Linked DNA regions of Prosthecobacter dejongeii. The protein of the gene in region 1 binds, or shares a complex with, the protein of each later gene. Links are inferred from orthologs where the notes say so. Each region holds a gene or a part of one and is shown on either strand. Other genes may lie near its edges.

What was found. Proteins that work in one complex are often made in the same cells at the same time.
Region 2: the proteins of HNQ64_RS07155 (region 1) and accD are in contact, whole or in part, in a solved structure (PDB 8UXZ), measured with the Escherichia coli proteins. The link is inferred for Prosthecobacter dejongeii from one-to-one orthologs.

The regions. Positions count from the first base shown.
Region 1 is NZ_JACHIF010000002.1:467,807-475,872, forward strand. Bases 2,228-5,133 are described here. They hold HNQ64_RS07155 (acetyl-CoA carboxylase carboxyltransferase subunit alpha), read left to right. Parts: upstream 2,228-3,153; coding sequence 3,154-4,113; downstream 4,114-5,133. Other genes in these bases: HNQ64_RS07150 (LysM peptidoglycan-binding domain-containing protein), read left to right, coding at 2,228-3,139; bcp (thioredoxin-dependent thiol peroxidase), read right to left, coding at 4,282-4,755; HNQ64_RS07165 (NADP-dependent isocitrate dehydrogenase), read left to right, coding at 4,949-5,133. Outside these bases: HNQ64_RS07135 (VWA domain-containing protein), read right to left, coding at 1-201; HNQ64_RS07140 (thymidine phosphorylase), read left to right, coding at 282-1,562; HNQ64_RS07145 (hypothetical protein), read left to right, coding at 1,661-2,194; more of HNQ64_RS07150, read left to right, coding at 2,213-2,227; more of HNQ64_RS07165, read left to right, coding at 5,134-7,174; HNQ64_RS07170 (YciI family protein), read left to right, coding at 7,412-7,846. UniProt on the Escherichia coli protein: Component of the acetyl coenzyme A carboxylase (ACC) complex. First, biotin carboxylase catalyzes the carboxylation of biotin on its carrier protein (BCCP) and then the CO(2) group is transferred by the carboxyltransferase to acetyl-CoA to form malonyl-CoA.
Region 2 is NZ_JACHIF010000001.1:456,482-460,622, reverse strand. What follows is about bases 317-3,171. They hold accD (acetyl-CoA carboxylase, carboxyltransferase subunit beta), read right to left. Parts: upstream 2,238-3,171; coding sequence 1,395-2,237; downstream 317-1,394. Other genes in these bases: HNQ64_RS01625 (ComF family protein), read right to left, coding at 2,370-3,171; HNQ64_RS01635 (hypothetical protein), read left to right, coding at 758-1,150; HNQ64_RS01640 (hypothetical protein), read left to right, coding at 506-709. Outside these bases: more of HNQ64_RS01625, read right to left, coding at 3,172-3,173; HNQ64_RS01620 (fibronectin type III domain-containing protein), read left to right, coding at 3,293-4,051; HNQ64_RS01615 (hypothetical protein), read left to right, coding at 4,058-4,141.

The DNA of each region.
Region 1 (8,066 bases):
CAGGGCCTTTTTACCTGTCGGGGAAACTCGCGCTGGACCCGCTAAGGCCACTAAGGCAAGCATGATGCCGACCGCGCGCACGACCAGGAGCAATCGTTTGCGCAAGCCCTCCATGGGATGTGTGGACTGGTTTTCAAACCACAGCAGCAAAGCCAAGGCGGGCAGGGCTAGCAGCAAGAGTTTCGGTGATTCCCAGTCCATGTGTGTCTCATGTGAATGCTAGGGGGGGAATGAGACACTTCCAAGCAGCAAGTGCAGGTAGATGAGGGAATAGGCCTGGCTTGGTTCCTTTCTTGCCGAAACCTGGCGGGACGGCTTACTCTCTGGCCATGCACATTCCGTCTCTCATCGAATCAAAGCGTGAAGGGGGCGAACTGTCGCGGGAGCAAATTTCAGGTCTCATAGCGGCCTTCACCCGAGGAGACATGCCAGACTACCAGATGAGCGCGCTGGCGATGGCCATTTTTTTCAAAGGCATGAGCGGGGCTGAAACGACCGCGCTGACAGAGGCCATGTTGCACAGCGGCTCCGTCCTGCAGTGGCCCGAGGCTGCACCCATGCGGGTGGATAAACATTCCACGGGTGGTATTGGAGATAAAACCTCCCTCGTCCTCGCACCCCTGCTGGCCTGCGATGGCGTGTGGGTGCCTATGATCTCCGGGCGCGGTCTTGGCATCACCGGCGGCACTTTGGATAAGCTGGAGTCCATCCCCGGCTTTCGCACCCAGTTCAGCGAATCCGAAATCTACAAGACCCTGCCTATCACTGGCTGCCTGATGGTCGGCCAGACGGCGAACATTTGCCCGGCGGATAAGAAGCTTTACGCCCTCCGCGATGTCACGGGCACGGTGCAGAGCATCCCGCTCATCACCGCCAGCATCCTGTGCAAAAAATTAGCGGAGGGTCTGAATCGGCTGATCCTGGATGTGAAATACGGCAGTGGGGCCTTCATGCAGACGGAATCTCAGGCCCATGAACTGGCGCAGAGTCTAGTCACCGTCGGGCGGGCACTCGGGGTGCGGGCCAGTGTCCGGCTCAGTTGCATGGATGAGGCCACGGGCGAATCTGCGGGGAATGCCCTGGAAGTCATCGAATGTGTGCGCTGCCTCCAGGGCCAGGGGCCGCCGGATCTGGAAGCTCTCGTTCTGGACCTGGCGTGTGCGGTTTCCATATCCTCCCGGGCCGAACTGGCGAAGATGCTGCGGGACGGGCGTGCCTGGGCCAAGTTTCAGCAGATGGTGGAGGTGCAGGGCGGTAAGGCCGATAGCCTGGAGCAGATGCAAAACATCCACCGCGTGCCCGTGATTCATGAAATGAAGGCGACCGCAAGTGGTCGCTTGATGAAGTTGGATGCGGGTACTTTAGGGCGAGCCGTGCTGGAACTGGGGGCCGGACGGGTGCTGGCTAGCGACCCTGTGGACCCGACTGTGGGTGTGGACCAACTGCGCAAAGTCGGCCAGGAAATCCATGTCGGTGAGGTGTTGCTGCGCATCCACGCGCGCAGCCAAGCTGCGGCGGAGGCGGCAGAAAAGCGGATTTTGACTGGAATCCTGATCGAATGACCCCAACGGGCTTCTCTCGAAAATGAAAAAGGTCGCTCAGCTCGGTTGGAGAAATCATTCGCCCTGAACGCTTTGTGTTCTATGCTGACTAACCCCTAATGCACACGGAGTACGATATCCAATACGCCCTGGAAAACACCCAGGTGCTACACGAGCCTGACCGCCGGATAGATACCTTTGGTTCCACCCAGTTTGAGTTTCAACTGGTGACCGAACTCATGGACAGCGTGAACACCACGCGCATCCGCCAGGGCAAGTTGACGGCTGAAAAGCCTCTCATTTTGCGTCCTGATCCGGCAGCAATCGCTGACTTTGATTTTGATGGTTTTGGTCCCCAAGGAGACGCCTTTGGCGAGTTTCTCAAAGCCAACCTACACCGTCTCGCCATCCTGAAATATGGCTTTAAATTTAAGATGGACGACATGACTGAAGACCTCGTCCATGAGCCCATGGAGGCGGTCTGTGGTAAGCTTCTGGAGGACATTCGTGTCTCAGGCAACCCCATGCGCGCGGTGATTTCCGGTGTGGATGATACTTGGGAAATCTGCCTGCTGAAATTCACGGTGGAGATGATCGAGAAGTCTCAGAAAATCAATCTTTTCGACTTTAAGCGTCGCGGCCTCTTGGGCTAGCACGCGTTTTCCTCCCCTATGGCCAAAGCGCAGCTCAAGCTCCTGCTCTTCCTCATCGTCCTGGGTATCACGCTGGGCAGCATGGCTGCGGCCTACTACATTTACGATAAAATCTTGCGTCCAGACAAACGTATCCAGGCAGAGCTCGCCACCATCAAAAAAAGTGATCTCCCACCAGTAGATCCAGGTGCGAAACGATTCGACGCCGCCATTGAACTCATCAAAGCCGGCCGCATCGAAGAGGGCAGGGATGGTCTTTTCAAGCTGGTAACGCAGTTTCCCGCCTCCCCTACCTGTATAGAGGCCAAGCGGATCATCGGTGAGATCAATCTGGACCAGCTTTTTGCCTCAGAATCCAAAACGGGAAAAAAAGACTACATCGTCCAGCCGGGGGATTCCCTGGCCCTGATTGCGAACAAACAGGGCACCACGCTGGACATGCTCATCCGCCTCAACGGGCTCATGGGCACTGTCTTGCAGCCAGGAGATCATCTTTCCATCTTGCCCATGGACTTCAGTATCCGGGTCGATGTGTCCGAGAAAACTGTCACACTCTGGCGGAAGGTGGGGGAAAAAGAATTCTTCTTCAAAGAATACCATGCGACGGACGTTCGCCTGCCACCTGGGCTACGAGTGCCTGTGGAAAACGGCATGGAAATCAAAGGCAAAGCCGCCATGCTGGACGGCAAGGCCATTCTTTCTACCGACCCTCGCTACACGGAGGCTGACAAGTGGTTACCTGGCAGTCGCGGTGTAAGGACAGACATTTTACTGCGCACGCCTCCGCCTGCTAAACCTCCTGTTGCCTCCACCCCGGCACCGACTGAGCCTGGAATCCCTGATTTAGACGATGCCCCTGAACCCGGTGTTTTCCTGTCCCGAGAGGACCTGGAAGAAATGTTTGCCCTGGTGCGCAATGGCTCCAAACTCTACTTTATTCGTTAATCGCCCCTTTTTACATGAAACACGTCCTGGAATTCGAAAAGCCCGTCGTCAAACTCCGCGAAGAGATCGAAGAGGCTAAAAAGAAATTTGCGGCTAAGCCCAGCGACAAGCTGGCCAGTCAGATCTCAGACATGGAGAAAAAGGCAGAAAGCCTCCTGCGCGAAATCCATTCCAATCTCAATCCCTGGCAGCGCGTGCAAATCTCTCGTCATACCAATCGCCCCTTCATGCTGGATTACGTGAAGCATTGCTGCGAAGACTTTACCGAATTGCACGGAGACCGTCACATCGGTGATGACCAAGCCATGCCGGCAGGTTTTGCCACGTGGGGTGGAAAAAAAGTCGTCGTTATTGGCCACCAGAAAGGCCGTGACACTAAGGAAAATCTGCTCCGTAACTTTGGCAGTGCTCATCCTGAAGGTTACCGCAAGGCCCTCCGCCTCATGCGTATGGCCGAGAAATTTGGCCTGCCTATCGTCACTCTCATTGACACACCCGGGGCCTTCCCAGGCATCGGTGCGGAAGAACGTAACATCGCCGAAGCTATCGCTTTTAACCTACGCGAGATGATGCTTTTGCGCACCCCCATCGTCGCCGTCGTTATCGGCGAAGGCGGCTCTGGAGGTGCCTTGGGCATTGGCGTGGCCGACAAAGTGCTCATGATGGAAAACGCCTACTACAGCGTCATCAGTCCAGAAGGGTGTGCGGCTATTCTTTGGAAACATCGCGAACATGCTCCCGAGGCCGCTTCTGCTTTAAAACTCAGTGCGCAGGATCTTTCCAAACTGGGCATCATTGATGGCATCGTTCCAGAGCCTGCGGGGGGTGCTCACAATGACCATTACGTCACCGCCATGTCCCTGAAAGATGCCGTCCTGAATGCCATCGCTGAGCTGGAAAAACTGAGTATCCCAGACCTTCTCGAAGGTCGTTACCAGAAGTTCCGCGCTCTGGGTAAGTTCACTGAGAACTGATCTGTCGCCTTCGGTCGCGGATCTTGTAGGGGCGGCAGATTTGCCGCCCCTTTTTTGTGCCACTTTGCCTAACAAGATGTTTGGAAAAGAGGCGAGAGGGACAGGGCAAAAGCGGGGGATCACTTCGCCACGTGGAGTGGTTCGTAAAAAACAACACTCCTCCGGAATTTACAGCACCGCCATTACCTGGGCCAGATGCTCTTCGGGTTTCACCTTTGGGAAAACGGCTTTGATCTTACCGTCAGGCCCGATGACAAAAGTGGTCCGTTCTGTGCCCATGTACTTTTTGCCATACATGCTCTTCTCCACCCAGACGCCGTAGGCATTGACGATGGCCTGATCTTCATCGCTGAGGATGGGGAAGGGGAGAGCGTGTTTTTTGATGAATTTTTCGTGGCTCTTCACGCTGTCGATGCTCACCCCAAAGACCTTCGCCTTGGCGCTGATATCCGCCCAGCCATCGCGCAAGGCGCAGGCCTGTTTGGTGCAGCCGGGTGTGTCGTCCTTCGGGTAGAAATAGAGAACAACGGTTTCCCCCGTGAGATCGCTGAGTTTGACTTTTGCCCCAGGGGCATAGTCCCCGCCGACGACGGCAGCGTGAAACGCGGGTGCTTTGGAACCGAGAGTGAGTGTGGAAGCCATGCGGGTGAAAACGGATCAAGGCGCAGTCCAGACGCGAAAAATGCGCTGGGTGGTGTCTGGAGCGCGATTGAGCTACGGAAATCCAGAGAAAAGAAGCACGTTTTCTGCGCATTTCATCTGCTTGCCGGGCACCTTGACCGTTGCGCTCAGCGGCAGGTGCGTCTAGCTCTGAACGGTCAAAAATCATTCCGACATGTCCTCCAAGCCCACCATCATCTACACGAAGACAGACGAAGCTCCCGCTCTCGCCACCTACTCCCTGCTGCCGATCGTTGAAGCCTTCACCCAGTCCTCCGGTATCGCGGTGGAAACTCGGGACATCTCTCTGGCGGGCCGCATTTTGGCCAATTTCCCTGACTGCCTGACGCCTGACCAGCAGATCCCGGATGAGTTGGCCTACCTGGGCAAACTTTGCGTGGCCCCAGAAGCTAACATCATCAAACTACCGAACATTTCCGCCTCCGTGCCCCAGCTCAAGGCGGCGGTGGCCGAGTTGCAGGGCCAGGGCTACAAGCTGCCTGACTATCCTGAAAATCCCCAAACGGATGCCGACAAGGAAATCAAAGCCCGCTATGCCAAGGTGATGGGCAGCGCGGTAAATCCTGTGCTGCGTGAGGGCAACTCCGACCGTCGTGCGCCGAAGGCCGTCAAGGAATACGCCCGCAAGAATCCTCACTCCATGGGCAAGTGGAGCACCGCCTCCAAGACGAGCGTGGGCACGATGGGGCAGAATGATTTCTTCTCCAATGAGAAGTCTGTCGTGGTGGCTGAGGCCACTGATGTGAAGATCGAGTTCGTCGGCAAAGATGGCAGCACCAAGGTCCTGAAGGCCAGCACCCCGCTGAAGGCGGGCGAGATCCTCGACGGCACCTTCCTCAGCAAAAAGGCGCTGCTGGCCTTTCTGGAGGCGCAGATCGCCAAGGCGAAGGCCGACGGCGTGCTCTTCTCCCTGCACATGAAGGCCACGATGATGAAGGTCAGCGACCCCATCATCTTCGGCCACGCGGTGCGTGTGTTTTTCAAGGACGTCATCAGCAAACACGCCGACACTTTGACGGAATTGGGCGTGGACTTTAACAACGGCTTTGGCGACCTCATCGCCAAGCTTGATAAGCTGCCTGCCGACAAAAAGGCCGAGATCGAGGCCGACATCCAGGCTGCTTACGCCAATGGCCCGGCCATCGCCATGGTGAACTCCGACAAAGGCATCACCAATCTTCACGTGCCGAGCGACGTCATCGTGGATGCTTCCATGCCAGCCATGATCCGCACCTCGGGCCAGATGTGGAATGCCGCTGGCAAACCGCAGGATACCCTCGCGGTGATCCCGGATAGCTGCTACGCTAGTGTCTATCAGACCGTCATTGACTTCTGCCGCACCACCGGTGCCCTGGATCCCAAGACCATGGGCACGGTGCCAAACGTCGGCCTCATGGCCCAGGCTGCCGAGGAGTACGGCTCTCACAACAAGACCTTCGAAGTCCCTGCCGACGGTACCGTGAAAGTGACGGACAGTGCAGGCAATGTCCTCTTCTCACACGAAGTGGAAGCAGGCGATATCTGGCGTGCCTGCCAGACCAAGGACGCCCCCGTGCAGGACTGGGTGAAGCTGGCTGTCAACCGTGCCCGCGCCACCGGCTCTCCCGCCATCTTCTGGCTGGATGAAAAACGTGCCCACGATGCTCAGATCATCGCTAAGGTGAACCAATACCTTGCTAATCACGATACCACCGGGCTAGACATCCGCATCCTCCCGCCTGCCCAGGCCTGCCAGATCAGCCTGGAGCGCATCAAGGCCGGTCAGGACACCATCTCCGTCACAGGCAACGTGCTGCGTGACTACCTCACGGATCTGTTCCCGATCCTCGAGCTTGGCACCAGCGCCAAGATGCTCTCCATCGTCCCGCTGATGAATGGCGGCGGCCTGTTTGAAACCGGCGCCGGTGGTTCCGCACCGAAGCACGTGCAGCAGTTCCTCGAAGAAAACTACCTGCGCTGGGATTCCCTGGGCGAGTTCCTCGCCCTCGCTGTCTCCCTGGAGCACCTCAGCGAAACCTGTAAAAATCCCAAGGCCAAGGTGCTGGCGGATACCCTGGACGCCGCCACTGGCAAGTTCCTCGACTTTGACCGCTCCCCAGGTCGTAAGCTGGGCACCATTGACAACCGCGGTAGCCACTTCTACCTCGCCCTTTACTGGGCCCAGGCTCTGGCCGAACAATCGGCTGACGCAGAACTTCAGGCCCAATTCAAACCCATCGCCGAAGAGCTCACCACCAACGAAGCCAAAATCGTTGAAGAACTCATCGCCGTTCAGGGCAAGGCTGTGGACATCGGTGGTTACTTCAAACCAAACGACCAGAAAGCCAGCGAAGCTCTGCGCCCCAGCATCACGCTGAATGACATCCTGGCCAAGCTGTAAGCTTGGCCTTGGCGGGTGTTAATCACGCCTTTCTTCGAGAAACCCGTCGCCCACAAGGTGACGGGTTTTTTGTGGGAGTCTCCAGGCTTGCGAGATTAAGCTGTCAAAGTGGAATGAACTTGTCCTTTAGGCTCAGGCCCATTCGTCATGAATTTGAAATCGGGCACTGGCAAGACGGTCACGGCGACTTGAGGCAGGCTCGCCTAACGAAAAATCCAACCAGAAAGAAACACCGCAATGAGAGTCATGGTCATTATCAAAGCAACGAAGAACTCGGAAGCTGGCGTGATGCCGAGTGAGGAACTCCTAACGGCAATGGGCAAGTTCAATGAAGAACTGGTGGCCGCCGGAGTGATGCTGGCTGGCGACGGCCTGCACCCTAGCCACAAGGGTAAACGAGTGAGGTTTTCCGGTGGGCAGCGAACCATCATGGATGGTCCCTTTGCAGAGACAAAGGAACTGATCGCCGGTTACTGGATATGGCAGGTGAAGTCTATGGACGAGGCCCTGGAATGGATGAAGCGCTGCCCGGATCCCATGCCCGGTGAAGAGTCTGAGGTGGAACTGCGCCCCTTGTTTGAGATGGAAGATTTTGGCGAGGAACTGACCCCGGAACTGCGCGAACAGGAAGACCGCCTCCGCACCGAACTGGAACGCCAGCAGGGGGTGTAAAGTCCCACGTAAGCGCTTCTTTGAGAGCCAATCCAGACTTACAGAGGTTGTGTTGTTATGGTATGTGTGATGGTATGGCGACGATGTCTCACCGCACTACCTTCGCTCTTGATGACGCCACAACCTTGCGCATCGGCAGCCTCTCCAAGCTCTGGAGAGTTTCCAAGGCAGAAGTCGTGCGACGAGCCGTATCTCAGGCAGAGGTAGAGACTACAAAAGC
Region 2 (4,141 bases), on another replicon or contig:
ACTGTTTCTACATCTGTTTTATTCAAGGTGATTCACGACCGTGCCTGCCAGCACACAAAAGAAGCGCCGGGTGTCGTTAGGCCTGTGTGCTGAACCTTTCAGCATCAACCCGACACGCTCATGAAACCAACTTACCGAACCTTCGCCCTTCTCCTGCTGGGCCTCACTGCCAGTGTAGCCTCACTCGCAGCCCAGGAGACTCCTCCTCCTGCAAACCCCGCTCCGGAGGTGAGGCCCCCAGATGCCCCGCCCACCCCGCGCGCAAACCCTGCGCCAGAGGCTGACCGCCCCGCAGGAGATAACCCGCGAGGCCGCAGCCCTGAAAGCACGCCGGATAACCCGCGAGGTCGCAGCCCTGAAAGCACGCCAGATAAGCCGCGCGGTCGGAGTTCCGAAGAAGACACCCCGCCTGGGCGTGGCGCGCCCCGTCAACAGCCCCATGAACGGGGGGATACGCGTGGCTCTCCTGAGCGTGGACCCAGCCGGGAACGTTCAACGTCTAACAATGAGCGCGACCGAGGGGGAATGGATCGCCCGGAAGGTCGTGGCCGTGCGGAAGGGCCCCCTCATGAACGTGGGCGTGGACGTCAAGAACACCACTCCTCTTCCAGGCACCCGCAAGAGAGGGCTCACTTTGAGCGGGAAGATCGGGGGGCTGGCCGTCGCCAGCCACGTCATGAAGAAGGTCGTGGTGGCGAGTCACGCATGAGTCATCGAGGCGAAAATCGCCGGGGGCCTGCGCCTTCACGCTCGCGTCATGAAGGCGAAGCTCGGCTGGAGGAGCGTCTGGAATTCCGAGGTCCGCCGCGTGGCCCCGAAGTACCTCATGCCCACCTTCACCGTCATTCTCACCCAGATCATCGTGAGGGATCTCCTCCACGCTCCATGGCTTCGCCGCGTGGGCAAGGACACCAGGCGCATCCATCCTATCGAGGAGATCATCCACGTTCGGCCACTCCCCCCGCTCACCGTGGCCCTAGGGCAGAAAGTCACACCCCGCGCCCGGGAGGCCGGGGCCATGCAGAAGAACCCCGCCGGGATGGCCCCTCACGCGCACCTGAACACCACGAGCGCGGAAAAGGCGGGCCCGATGGAGAATCGCCGCGCGGACATCGCAAAGATCACATGGAGCGTCAGGGACGCCCCATGAACCGTGAACAAAACCGTGGCGACCACTTTCGCAGCGCTTAGACCGATTTCCAAAACCTTGTCCGAAAAGCGGCAACGGGGTGGGACGATTGGCGGCGTAACTCACTTGGCTGTTATCATCAAGATAGTAGCCTGCGCTCTTGCCACTCATCCCACCGCACCCGCCTTTTCAATCGGACCCTCTTTTTGGAAACCGGTCTAACAAACAGGTTTGCTAAAAAAATCCCCGCAGCGCGGAGTGTGGTTCACGCCACCTTCGCGCTGCTGACGTACTTGAGCAGATTCGCCAAAGTGCTGCGCATGTCTTTGCGCTCGACGATCATGTCCACCAGGCCGTGCTGTTTCATGAACTCAGCCGTCTGGAATCCTGGAGGCAGATCTGCATGGGTGGTTTCTTTCACCACTCGTGGGCCTGCGAAACCGATCATGCATTTAGGTTCCGCAATGATGATGTCACCCAGCGTGGCAAAGCTAGCCGTGACTCCCCCGGTGGTCGGGTGAGTGAGCACTGAAAAGTAGGGCAACTTGGCTTCTGCATGGCGTGCCAGGGCACCACTGGTCTTAGCCATCTGCATCAGGCTCAGGATGCCTTCGTGCATGCGTGCGCCGCCCGAGGCAGAAAAGACGATGACGGCTTTTCCCTCCGCTGTTGCGGCCTCGATGGCACGGGTGATTTTTTCACCCACCACACTGCCCATGCTGGCACCGAGGAAGCGGAAATCCATGACCGCGAGAAGCACTGGAACACCTTCAATGTTCGCCCGGCCCGTGACGACGGCTTCTTTCAGCCCAGTCTTATTTTGGTAGGCTTTCACTTTATCCACGTAGCCTTTGAAACCCAAGGCATCCACGGAATCGAGCGGCAGATCCATTTCCACAAAGGTGCCTTCATCCACCAGACTGGCGAGGCGTTCGCCGCTGCTGATGGTGAAGTGGTAACCGCAGTTCGTGCAGACCCGGAGGTTTTTGGCGAGTGTTTGCTCAAAGAGGCTTTCTCCACAGGAGGGACACTTGGTCCACAGCCCTTCGGGCATGTCCTGTTTCTTTTCACCCAGTTCGTTGACAGTGCGCTTTTTGAAAAATCCCATGATGTGATGTGTCGTCCCGTCTTTCACAAGCAGACTCCTCGTTCATCCCCGGATGGCTACCGCAGGAGCGGCTGTGAGAACACCCCACAACCTGAACCAAAAGCCCGATGGTTACCGGACGTGAGGCGGATACTAACCACGTGCTGCGGTAATCACCACCACTTTTTCTACCCCCGCCTGCTGCTTGAGGACTTTTGCACACTCATGGGCCGTCGCTCCCGTGGTGAGGACATCATCCACCAGCAGGATGTTCCGGCCCTTCAATTCCTGAGGTGGTCGCCAGGAAAAGCGGTGCGAGAGCGCAAAGGCTCCCCTTAAATTTGCCAGGCGCTTCCGTCTTTGCAGGTGGGCCTGGGCCACCGTCCGAGTTTGACGGCTCAAGGATTGCGCAGCGGGAATCCCCGTGCGTTGGGAAATTTGACGGCACAGTTCCCAACTTTGATTGAATCCCCGCCAAATTTGGCGGGAAAAATGCAACGGCACAGGCACCAGTAACCAGCGACGCAGATCCTCAGAGGCTAGGCGTGGATCTTCCAGTGCTGGCAGTAGCAGGTCCGCAAGGGCCGCCCGCAGTGAGAGATCGCGACCATATTTATATCGGTGGATCACCTCCCTCACCGGTTCGCTAATCTGGTAGCCCGCCACGGCGAAATCATACGCGACGCGGTGGCCCGTGCAGTTTTGACAGCGAAAGGCCTCCGTCATCGCACCTGAAAACATCTCCCCGCAGACGCTGCAATAAGGCGCGGTGGTCGCCTCCATGTCCTGCTGGCAAGTTCCGCAAAACCACGCGCCTACCCCTTGGCGCGGGGCTTCGTGCGGCAATAAAACCTCGCAATGACGGCAGAGCCGAGGGTAAAACCCATCCAGCACGACCTGGCACGTCTTTTGCCAAAAGTGCTGCACCGTACGGAGAAACTGGGAGGCCCTGGGCATGAAGCGGGAAGTGGAACTGGGACGCGCTACCTGCATTCCCTGAAAAAACAACTGCTTCCCTTCAGGAAGATCACATGCCTGCCCTTGCCAGATCTCGGAGCGTCTGCGTTACTGCATCCATGAGATGCCTGCTCGGCCTAGTTGTGATGGTTTGCCTCAGTTCCTTCGCCCAGGCGGTGGAGCTACTAGGAACTCCCCAAGTGCAAGTCACGCCGACTTCCGCCACCCTCTCCTGGAAGACAGATGTCGCCTGCGGCACCCGGGTCCATTACGGCTTCAGCGCAGATAAACTGGAGCAAAAGAGCGAAGGCCCCGTCACGGCCCAGCATGAAGTCACCTTGGTCAATTTAAAGGCTGGCACTGTTTATCATTACAGCCTCGGCAGTGCCCGCCAGCGCCTGCACAGCGCAACCTTTGAGACACCGGGTGCGAGCTCAGCGGTGGTGGCTCCATCTCCGTCTCCGGCCCCCTCACGCAAATCCATCTTGGATCAAGTCATCGGCCTGCTAGGCGCCGATGAAAAACCTGCGGCCAAACCACCCACCCCGCCCACTCAGCCACGGGCACCCCCCACGCACCAGACCTGGGGGCGAATGGAAACTTTGCAGGATCACTTTGTGAGACACGGGCCCGATTTCCAAAGCCGGACGGCAGATGACTATGCCGCGCAGGCCTGGCTCTTTCTCCAGCGGGCAAAGCAGGGCCAGTTACCCATGAAGTGGGACGATAGCGAGGGCACGCTGCGTGTGTTTGATCCTCAAACAAGGGCCTTTGCCGCTTACAATCGGGAGGGCCGCACCAAGACCTTCTTTCGGCCAGGCAACTCCTCCTACTGGCAGCGCCAGCCGGGGCGCCCCATCTCTAACCTGCCGTTTTAATTGCCCATGAAACCCACCCTCCATTCCTGCCCCGTGTGTGGCTACCCCAAGCTCCAAGAGCCCCCTCGTAGTGCCTCTGGAGGCCCGAGC